One region of the Pseudoxanthomonas sp. Root65 genome, then DNA from elsewhere that is predicted to be linked to it. Evidence: predicted binding sites of a transcription regulator. Region 1 holds the regulator's gene; the other holds the start of a gene.
The links. Region 1 encodes HrcA, which represses chaperone genes, less so after heat shock. Its sites were predicted from a motif close to TTNGCACTCNNNNNNNNNGAGTGCNAA; they were not measured.
Positions count from the first base shown of each region.

Region 2: ASD77_RS07995 (co-chaperone GroES) is a predicted target of HrcA. The motif match lies at 2,322-2,348, and genes of this name have one in related genera.

Region 1 is NZ_LMHA01000002.1:795,909-800,735, forward strand. It holds gene ASD77_RS14255 (RnfH family protein) at 1-51, shown strand, start outside; gene bamE (outer membrane protein assembly factor BamE) at 67-459, opposite strand; gene fur (ferric iron uptake transcriptional regulator) at 563-967, shown strand; gene recN (DNA repair protein RecN) at 1,069-2,736, opposite strand; gene hrcA (heat-inducible transcriptional repressor HrcA) at 2,827-3,876, shown strand; gene grpE (nucleotide exchange factor GrpE) at 3,918-4,439, shown strand; gene dnaK (molecular chaperone DnaK) at 4,550-4,827, shown strand, end outside.
Region 2 is NZ_LMHA01000001.1:1,813,231-1,818,057, reverse strand. It holds gene ASD77_RS08005 (DUF6445 family protein) at 1-108, opposite strand, end outside; gene groL (chaperonin GroEL) at 208-1,848, opposite strand; gene ASD77_RS07995 (co-chaperone GroES) at 1,981-2,274, opposite strand; gene cutA (divalent-cation tolerance protein CutA) at 2,483-2,818, shown strand; gene ASD77_RS07985 (protein-disulfide reductase DsbD) at 2,823-4,827, shown strand, end outside.

The sequences.
Region 1 (4,827 bases):
CCGTTGCTGATCGATCCGAAGGAGGCGCGCCGACGGCGCGCGCTCAGGTAAGGAACGCGCCGCGCCTCAGCGGCGGCCGCCCTTCTTCTTTTCCTTGGCGAGGTTGGGACCGAACTTGCGCACATCGCGCGACAGCTGCAGGTCGGCCTCGGGGAAGTATTCGCCTTCCCAGCTGGCGAGCGTGTCGCCGTCGAAGATCAGGGTGAGATTCTTGATTTCGGTCGTACCGCGGCGGTTGGTGCGGTTGCTCGCGGTGTAGTCCCAGCGGTTGGCGTGGAACGGATCGGCGATCGACGGGCTGCCGAGCAACGACTGCACCTGCTGCTTGCTCTGTCCCGCCTGCAGCTGGTCCACGGCCGTCTTCTCGATCAGGTTGCCCTGGTAGATCGGCTGCTTGTAGAGGATGCCGCAGCCAGCGGTGGCGGAAGCGAGGACGGCAGCCAGCAGGAATTTGCGCATTGGGACAGGTACGGTGGGAAACCGGGCCGATGATACACTCCCGCGGACCGCCGCAACCGAGCTTCAGGCAGCTGGCGCTAAACCGAGAGTGAACGGAGACGCCATGGAATCGCAGGACCTTCGCAAAGTCGGCCTCAAGGTCACCCACCCGCGCATGCGCATCCTGGAACTGCTGGAACAGAAGAACACCCAGCACCACCTGAGCGCGGAAGACATCTATCGCCAGTTGCTGGACCACGGCGACGAGATCGGCCTGGCGACCGTGTATCGCGTGCTGACGCAGTTCGAAGCCGCTGGCCTGGTGCTGAAGCACAACTTCGAAGGCGGCCAGGCCGTCTACGAGCTGGACCGTGGCGGCCACCACGACCATATGGTCGACGTGGACACGGGCAAGATCATCGAGTTCGAGAGCGTCGAGATCGAGAAGCTGCAGCGCGAGATCGCCGCCAAGCACGGCTACGAACTGGAAGAGCACTCGCTGGTGCTGTACGTGCGCAAGAAGCGCTGACCTCCCGAGAATCCTGGCTGTGGGAGCGACGTCAGTCGCGATGATGGGTCGCGGTGCTTCATCGCGACTGACGTCGCTCCCACAGATGAAACCAGGTTCGGTCAGACCGCGTTGGCCAGCAGCCGCTTCGCCGCGGCATGCGCTTCCTTGCTGACTTCCACGCCGCCGAGCATGCGGGCGAGTTCTTCCTCGCGCTGCTTCGCGCCGAGCTTTTCGACCGCGCTCTGGGTCATGCCGTCCACCGGGGCCTTGCTGACGCGGTAGTGCGCATGGCCCTGGGCGGCCACCTGCGGCAGGTGGGTGACGCACAACACCTGCCGCTGGGCGCCGAGGGCGCGCAGCTTCTGGCCGACGATCTCGGCCACCGCGCCACCGATGCCGGTGTCGACCTCGTCGAAAATCATGGTCGGCACGGCATCCAGGCCCAGCGCCGCGACTTCGATCGCCAGCGAAATGCGCGCGAGTTCGCCGCCGGAGGCGACCTTGCGCAGCGGGCGTGGCGGCTGCCCGGCGTTGGCGGAGACCAGGAATTCCACCCGTTCGGCGCCGGTCGGGTCGGGGCGTTCGCTGTCCTGGGGTTCCAGTTCGATTTCGAAGCGGCCGCCGCCCATGCCCAGCTCGGCGATCAGCGCGGTGGTGGTCTCGCCCAGCGCCTTGGCGGCGCGCTGGCGGGTGCGGGTCAGGGCGGCGGCGGCATCGCGCCACTGCGCCCGGGTCGTGTCGATTTCCGTGTTGAGCTGGAGCAGGCGCTCGCCGGCCCCGCGCAGCGATTCAAGTTCGGCGGCCAGACGGTCGTGCTGCTCCTGCAGGCCGTCCAGGGGCACCCGGTGCTTGCGGGCCAGGTCGTGCACGCGGGCGAGCTTGCGCTCCAGCGCGTCGAACTGCAGCGGTTCGCCATCCAGGTCGTCGCGCACCTGGCCCAGCAACGACACGGCCTCCTCGATCTGGATCGCGGCGCCGTCCAGCAATGCCTCCACGTCGCGCAGGCGGGGCTCGTGTTCGGCCTGCCGGGCAAGCTCGGCGCGAACCTGTTGCAACTGGCGCGTCAGCGACGGCGCATCGTCGCTGGCCAGTTCGCCCAAGGCGGCATCGCAGGCCTGGATCAGGCCGGCGGCGTGCGCCTGCCGACGGTGGCTGGCCACCAGCGTCTCCAGCGTGGCGGGCGCCAGGTCCTCGCGCTGCAGTTCCGCCAGTTGGTGTTCCAGGTAGTTGATCCGGTCGGACACATCGCCCTGACCGGACAGTTGTTCGCGCTCGCGCAGCAGCGCGGTCCAGCGGCGGGCGGCATCACGGACGGCGGTGCGTTCGCCCTCGTTGCGGGCGAAGGCGTCCAGCAGGTCCAGCTGGCTGTTGCGGGCGAGCAGCGCCTGGTGTTCGTGCTGGCCATGGATTTCCACCAGCCGGCTGGCCAGTTCGGTCAGCTGCGACAACGTGACGCTGCGGCCGTTGATCCAAGCGCGCGAACCGCCATCGGCCCGGATCACCCGGCGCAACTGGCACTGGCCATCGTCGTCCAGCGCGTTGTCGGCCAGCCACGCCTGCGCCGGCGATCCCGCGGCAGCGGCAAACTCGGCCGAGAGCTCCGCGCGCTCGGCACCGTGGCGGACCACGCCGCTGTCGGCCCGCAGGCCGGACAGGAAACCCAGCGCGTCCACCAGCAGCGACTTGCCGGCGCCGGTTTCACCGGAAATGACGGTCATGCCATCGCCGAATTCCAGTTCGGCGGCACGGACGACGGCGAAATCCTTGAGGGCGAGGTGTCTGAGCATGCGGCGGATTGTAAGCGGAGCCGGCTCACGTGCTGAGACAGCGGCGACGGTCCGCTTGCAAAGGGGGCGGTGCGACGTTATCTAGCGGGTATGCATTCGCCATCGCCCCCGCTGGATCCGCGCGCCCGCCAGTTGCTGCGCACGCTGATCTCGCGCTACATCCGCGACGGCGAGCCGGTCGGGTCGCAGACGCTGGCCCGGCACGCCGGGCTGGAGGTCAGCCCGGCGACCATCCGCAACATCCTGTCGGAACTGGAAGAGGTCGGGCTGCTGAGTTCGCCGCACACGTCGGCCGGCCGTATCCCGACCGCGCAGGGCTACCGGGTGTTCGTCGACAGCCTGGTGCAGGTGAAGTCGCTGGGCGAGGGCGAGGTGGCGCGCCTGCGTGCCGAACTGTCGGCTGGCGCCGGTACCCAGGCCCTGCTGGGCAACGCGTCCGAGCTGCTGTCGGCGATGACCCACTTCGTCGGCGTGGTCAGCGTGCCGCGGCGGGAACAGTTCGCCTTCCGCTACATCGACTTCGTGCCGCTGGATGGCCAGCGGGTGATGGCGATCCTGGTATTCGCCGATAACGACGTGCAGAACCGGGTCATCGAGACCCGTCGCGTGTACGAGCGGTCGGAGCTGGAGCGGATCGCCAACTATCTGAATACCCAGTTCGCCGGCCGGCCGCTGTCGGAGATCCGCGCCAACCTGCTGCACGACCTGCGCCGGGCACAGACCGAAATGGAAGGGCTGCTGGCCGAATCGATTGAGCTGGCCGAGCAGGCCCTCACGCCGCCCGGCGACGACGTGGTGCTGGCCGGGCAGACCCGGTTGATGGGCGTGCAAGAGCTGGCCGACCTGGAACGGCTGCGGGACCTGTTCGAGGCCTTCGCCCGCAAGCGCGAGATCCTGCAGCTGCTGGAACGCACGATCCGCGCCCCGGGCGTGCGCATCTTCATCGGCGAGGACACCGGACTGGCGCCGCACGACGGCGTATCGGTGGTGACCGCGCCGTACATGGCGGGCGGGCAGGTACTGGGCGTGCTGGGCGTCATCGGGCCCACGCGCATGGCGTACGACCGGGTCATCCCGGTGGTGCAGGCCGCGGCTGATGTCCTGGGCGCGGCCTTGAATCCGGAATCCACGGCCCCATAGGTTCCCGGTCGGGCGGCCGGACCTGCCGCCAGGGAACCGAAATGAACGAACAACACGATTACGACGACGCTCAGGGCCATGCGCCCGAGTCCCCCGAGGCCGATGCCGCGCTGCTGGCCGAGCTGGAAACGCTGCGCAACGAGCTGGACCAGCTGCGCGCCACCACGCTGCTTGAGCGTGCCGACCTGGAAAACCAGCGCAAGCGCGTGGCCCGCGACATCGAGCAGGCCCGCAAGTTCGCCAACGAACGCCTGCTGGGCGACCTGCTGCCGGTGTTCGACAGTCTCGACGCCGGCCTGGCGGCCGCGGGCACGGAGCCCAGTCCGTTGAAGGACGGGCTGGAACTGACCTTCAAGCAACTGCTCAAGGTCGCCGGCGACAACGGCCTGGTGCTGCTCGACCCCACCGGCGAAGCCTTCAACCCCGACCACCACCAGGCCATCAGCCAGGCCGACGCGCCCGACGCGGCGCCCGGCAGCGTGGTGCAGGTGTTCCAGAAGGGCTACGTGCTCAACGGCCGCCTGCTGCGTCCGGCGCTGGTCGTGGTGGCCAGGCACGACTGAACACCGTCGCGATAGCGCTTGAACCGCGCCATCGCATCCCTATATCGGGACCATCCACCCGGCCGGGCGCCGGGTCCAACATCAGAATTTGCTAGGGAGCGAGATCCATCATGGGCAAGATCATCGGCATCGACCTGGGCACGACCAACTCGTGCGTGGCGATCATGGACGGCGGCAAGGCCCGCGTCATCGAAAACTCGGAAGGCGACCGCACCACGCCCTCCATCGTGGCCTACACGAAGGACGGCGAAGTGCTGGTCGGCGCCTCGGCCAAGCGCCAGGCCGTGACCAATCCGAAGAACACCTTCTACGCGGTGAAGCGCCTGATCGGCCGCAAGTTCACCGACGCTGAAGTGAAGAAGGACCTGGACCTGGTCCCTTACGCCAT
Region 2 (4,827 bases), on a different contig from region 1:
GAACGGCCCGCGCAGATCGGGGTAGGTCAGCTTCAGCGCGGCTTGGCGCAGCGACCACGCGTCTTGCGGGCCAAGGAAGTCGTCGACGACGATGAGGGAGGTGTGCATGGCGCGCAGGCTAGCGAGCCCGTGCGCCGACCACAAGGCAAAAAAGAACCCCGCCTCTCGGCGGGGTTCTTGTCGTGCGGGTGGAACAGGACGCGGGACTTAGAAGTCCATGCCGCCCATGCCGCCCATGCCACCGCCGGCCGGCATCGCCGGCTCATCCTTCTTCGGGGCCTCGGCCACCATCGCTTCGGTGGTGATCATCAGGCCGGCGATCGAAGCGGCGTTCTGCAGCGCGGAGCGCGTGACCTTGGTCGGGTCCAGGATGCCGAACTCGATCATGTCGCCGAACTCGCCGTTGGCGGCGTTGTAGCCGAAGTTGCCCGAACCGTCCTTGACGCGGTTGACGATCACCGACGGCTCTTCGCCGGCGTTGGTGACGATCTCACGCAGCGGGGCTTCCATTGCGCGCAGGGCGATCTGGATGCCGTGGTTCTGGTCTTCGTTGGCGCCCTTCAGGGTGCCGATGGTCTGCAGCGCGCGGATCAGCGCGACGCCGCCGCCCGGGACCACGCCTTCTTCCACCGCCGCACGCGTGGCGTGCAGGGCGTCTTCGACGCGGGCCTTCTTTTCCTTCATCTCGATCTCGGTCGAGGCACCGACCTTGATCACGGCCACGCCGCCGGCCAGCTTGGCCACGCGTTCCTGCAGCTTCTCGCGGTCGTAGTCCGACGAGGTCTCTTCGATCTGCGCCTTGATCTGCTTGATGCGCGACTGGATGCGCTCGGCATCGCCGGCGCCGTCGATGATGGTGGTGTTCTCCTTCGAGATCACGACCTTCTTCGCACGACCCAGGTCGTTGATGGTGGCCTTCTCGAGCTGCAGGCCGACTTCCTCGGAGATCACCGTGCCGTTGGTCAGCGTGGCGATGTCTTCCAGGATGGCCTTGCGGCGGTCACCGAAGCCCGGCGCCTTGACAGCGGCGACCTTGACGATGCCGCGGATGGTGTTGACCACCAGCGTAGCCAGGGCTTCGCCCTCGACTTCTTCGGCCACGATCAGCAGCGGCTTGCCGGCCTTGGCGACGCCTTCCAGCACCGGCAGCAGTTCGCGGACGTTGGAGACCTTCTTGTCGTGGATCAGGATGAAGGGGTCGTCGAATTCGACCTGCTGCGACTGCTGGTTGTTGATGAAGTACGGCGACAGGTAGCCGCGGTCGAACTGCATGCCCTCGACGACGTCGAGTTCGTTCTCCAGGCCCGAGCCCTCTTCAACCGTGATCACGCCTTCCTTGCCGACCTTCTTCATGGCCTCGGCGATGATGTCGCCGATGTTGCTGTCGGAGTTGGCCGAAATGGTGCCGACCTGGGCGATCGCCTTGTCGTCGGCGGTGGGCTTGGAGAGCTTCTTCAGCTCTTCGACGGCGGCCTTCACGGCCTGGTCGATGCCGCGCTTGAGGTCCATCGGGTTCATGCCCGCGGCGACGGCCTTGGAGCCTTCGCGGATGAACGCCTGTGCCAGCACGGTGGCGGTGGTGGTGCCGTCACCGGCGTTGTCGGAGGTCTTGGAAGCGACTTCCTTGACCATCTGCGCGCCCATGTTCTCGAACTTGTCGGCCAGTTCGATTTCCTTGGCGACGGAGACGCCGTCCTTGGTGATGGTGGGGGCGCCGAAGCTCTTCTCGAGCACGACGTTGCGGCCCTTCGGGCCGAGGGTGGCCTTGACGGCATTGGCGAGGATGTTCACGCCGCGCACCATGCGCGTACGGGCGTCTTCACCGAAACGGATATCTTTGGCAGCCATTGGAAAAACTCCGTGATTCGTAATTCGTGATGAGTGATTCGAGAAACGTCGGGCGGCGGGAAATCGGATGGAGCGGGATCGTCAACGCGGTTGCGCTACTGCGAATCCCCAATCACCGATCCCGCCTCGGCTTCAGCCGAGGATCGCGAGAACGTCGTCTTCCTTGATGATCTTGTACTCGACGCCGTCCTGCTTGTAGGCCGAACCCGAGTACTGGCCGTAGATGACCTTGTCGCCGACCTTGACCTTCGGGGCGCGAACGCCGCCGGTGGCGTCGACGAACTTGCCTTCGCCGACGGCGATGACTTCACCCTTGGTGGGCTTTTCCTTAGCGGCGTCGGGAATGATGATGCCGCCGAGGGAGGTTTCTTCGGCTTCGATCGGCTTGACCACCAGACGGTCGTACAGCGGCTTGATGTTGCTCATGTCAATCCTCTTAAGTGATTGATTGGACTAGGAAAGGGGCGGCGATGTTAGCACTCGCCTCGAGGGACTGCCAACGTCGCGGACGCAAAAACCCGGCAACGCCGGATGCCGACCGATGTTGGGCGGGTCGATCCCGCTTTCAAGGGGGCGGGTGGCAAATTTTTTCGCCGCCGGGCCGGGCCGGGCGGTCTGCGATAATCGCCGGCCCATGCCTGTCTTCCTCATCCTGTCCGCCTGCCCGGACGCCGACACCGCCCAGCGGCTGGCGCGGACGCTGGTGGAGGAACGGCTGGCGGCCTGCGTCAGCCTGCTGCCCGGCGCGGTGTCGACCTACCGATGGCAGGGGCAGGTGGAACAGGCCACCGAAGTCCAGCTGCTGGCCAAGACCAGCGCCGACCGGCGCGACGCCTTGATGGCGCGACTGGCGGAACTGCACCCGTATGAACTGCCGGAGATCCTGGCGGTCGAAACCGCCGCCGGCCTTCCTGCGTATCGGGACTGGGTCGTGGCCGAAACCCGGGCCGACGCCCGCGCCCCCGAGTGACCCGATGACGCTGATCCGCACCCTGCTCGCCTGCCTGCTGCCCCTCGCCTCGCTGATCGCGCCGGCGGCGTCCGCCGCGATCACCCAGGACGACCTGCTGCCGGTGGACGAGGCGTTCGTGCTGACGGCCACCGCGCCGGCGCGCGACCGCATCGAGATCCGCTGGCAGATCACCGACGGCTACTACCTGTACCGGCACCGCACGGGCGTGGAAGCCGACGCCGGCTTCGCCGCGCAGCCACTGCAGCTGCCGAAGGGCAAGGCCTACCGCGACGAATTCTTCGGCGACGTCGAGACCTATCGTGGCGAACTGGTGGCCACCCTGCCCGGCCGGCCGACGGCGGGCGCCGACAGCGTCACGCTGAAGATCAAGTACCAGGGCTGCGCCGATGCCGGCATCTGTTACCCGCCGCAGACCCGCACGCTGAAGGTGGCGTTGCCGGCGGGCGCAGGCGAGGCCTTCGTCCCGCTCGGCGCCAGCGCCGTGACCGGTGCCCTGCTGGGCCAGAAACCGCAGACCGGCATGGACGCGCTGCCGCTGCCGGCGGAACAGGCGTTCGCTTTCGAGGCGATCGCCTTTAACGGTAACGAACTGCTGCTGCGCTTCACCCCGGCGCGCGGCTATTACGTGTATCGCGACCGTACTTCGATGGCGCTGGAAGGCGCATCGGGGGTCTCCCTGCAGGCGCCGCGGTGGCCGAAGGGCGTCGCCCACCGCGACGAACACTTCGGTGATGTCATCGTCTACTTCGACCAGGCCGAGGTGCCGGTGCCGCTCACGCGCGACCGCGCCGACGCGGTGGCCGCGACGCTGCGGGTGACGTTCCAGGGCTGCCAGAAGGACGGCATCTGCTATCCGCCGATGACGCGGCGGGTGAAGCTGTCGATCCCCGCCGGCCCTGTTACACCGGCCAGCACGCCCGACGTCCCTGCCCCGACCGCCGTCGCGCCGCTGCCGACGACAGCGACTGCACCGGATGGCACGACCACCGGTACCGAGGATGCTGCAGCGGCGACCACGCCCGCCGCGACCGATGTCGAACGCACGCGCCCGCCCGAAGACGTGCTGGCGCGCAACCCGCGCGGCGCCACCTCGTTGCTCGCCGCGCTCGCTTTGGCGCTGCTCGGCGGCCTGATCCTCAACCTGATGCCCTGCGTGCTGCCGATCCTGTCGCTGAAGGCGCTGTCGCTGGCCGAGAGCGGACGCGGCGACGGCGATGCCCGCCGGCGTGCGCTCTGGTACACGGCCGGGGTGCTGGTCAGCTTCGTCGCGGTCGGCGCGCTGGCCATCGCGCTGCGGGCCGCCGGCCAGGCGCTGGGCTGGGGTTTCCAGCTGCAGCAGCCGTGGGTGGTGGGGCTGCTGGCCTACGTGATGTTCGCCGTCGGCCTGAGCCTGTCGGGCGTGTTCGCGGTCGGCCATCGGCTGGCCGGTGCCGGGCAGGGGCTGGCCTCGCGTCGTGGTCCCGTCGGCGACTTCTTCACCGGCGTGCTGGCGGTGGTGGTGGCCAGCCCGTGCACCGCGCCGTTCATGGGCGTGGCGCTCGCTTACGCGTTCACCGCGCCGACGCCGCTGGCGCTGCTGGTGTTCGCGATGCTCGGCCTGGGCCTGGCCCTGCCGTTCCTGCTGATCGGTTTCGTGCCGGCGTTGGCGAACCGGCTGCCGCGGCCCGGCGCGTGGATGGACACGCTGAAGCAGGTGCTGGCCTTCCCGATGTACCTGACGGCCGTGTGGCTGCTGTGGGTGCTGGGCAACCAGCGCGGCATCGACGCGGTGGGCCTGGCGCTGGTCGGCCTGGTGCTGCTGGCGCTGGGGCTATGGTGGTTCCAGCGCGTGCGCTTCGCCGCCTCGCCGCTGCAGCGGGTGCTGGCGCTGGTGCTCGCCACCGCTGCGCTGGTGCCGCTGGGGATGGTGCACCGGTTGCCGGCGCCCTGCAGCGTCGCACCCACGGCGGAAGGCCATCTGGCCTGGTCGGCGGAACGGCTGGCGGCGTTGCGTAGCGAAGGGCGCA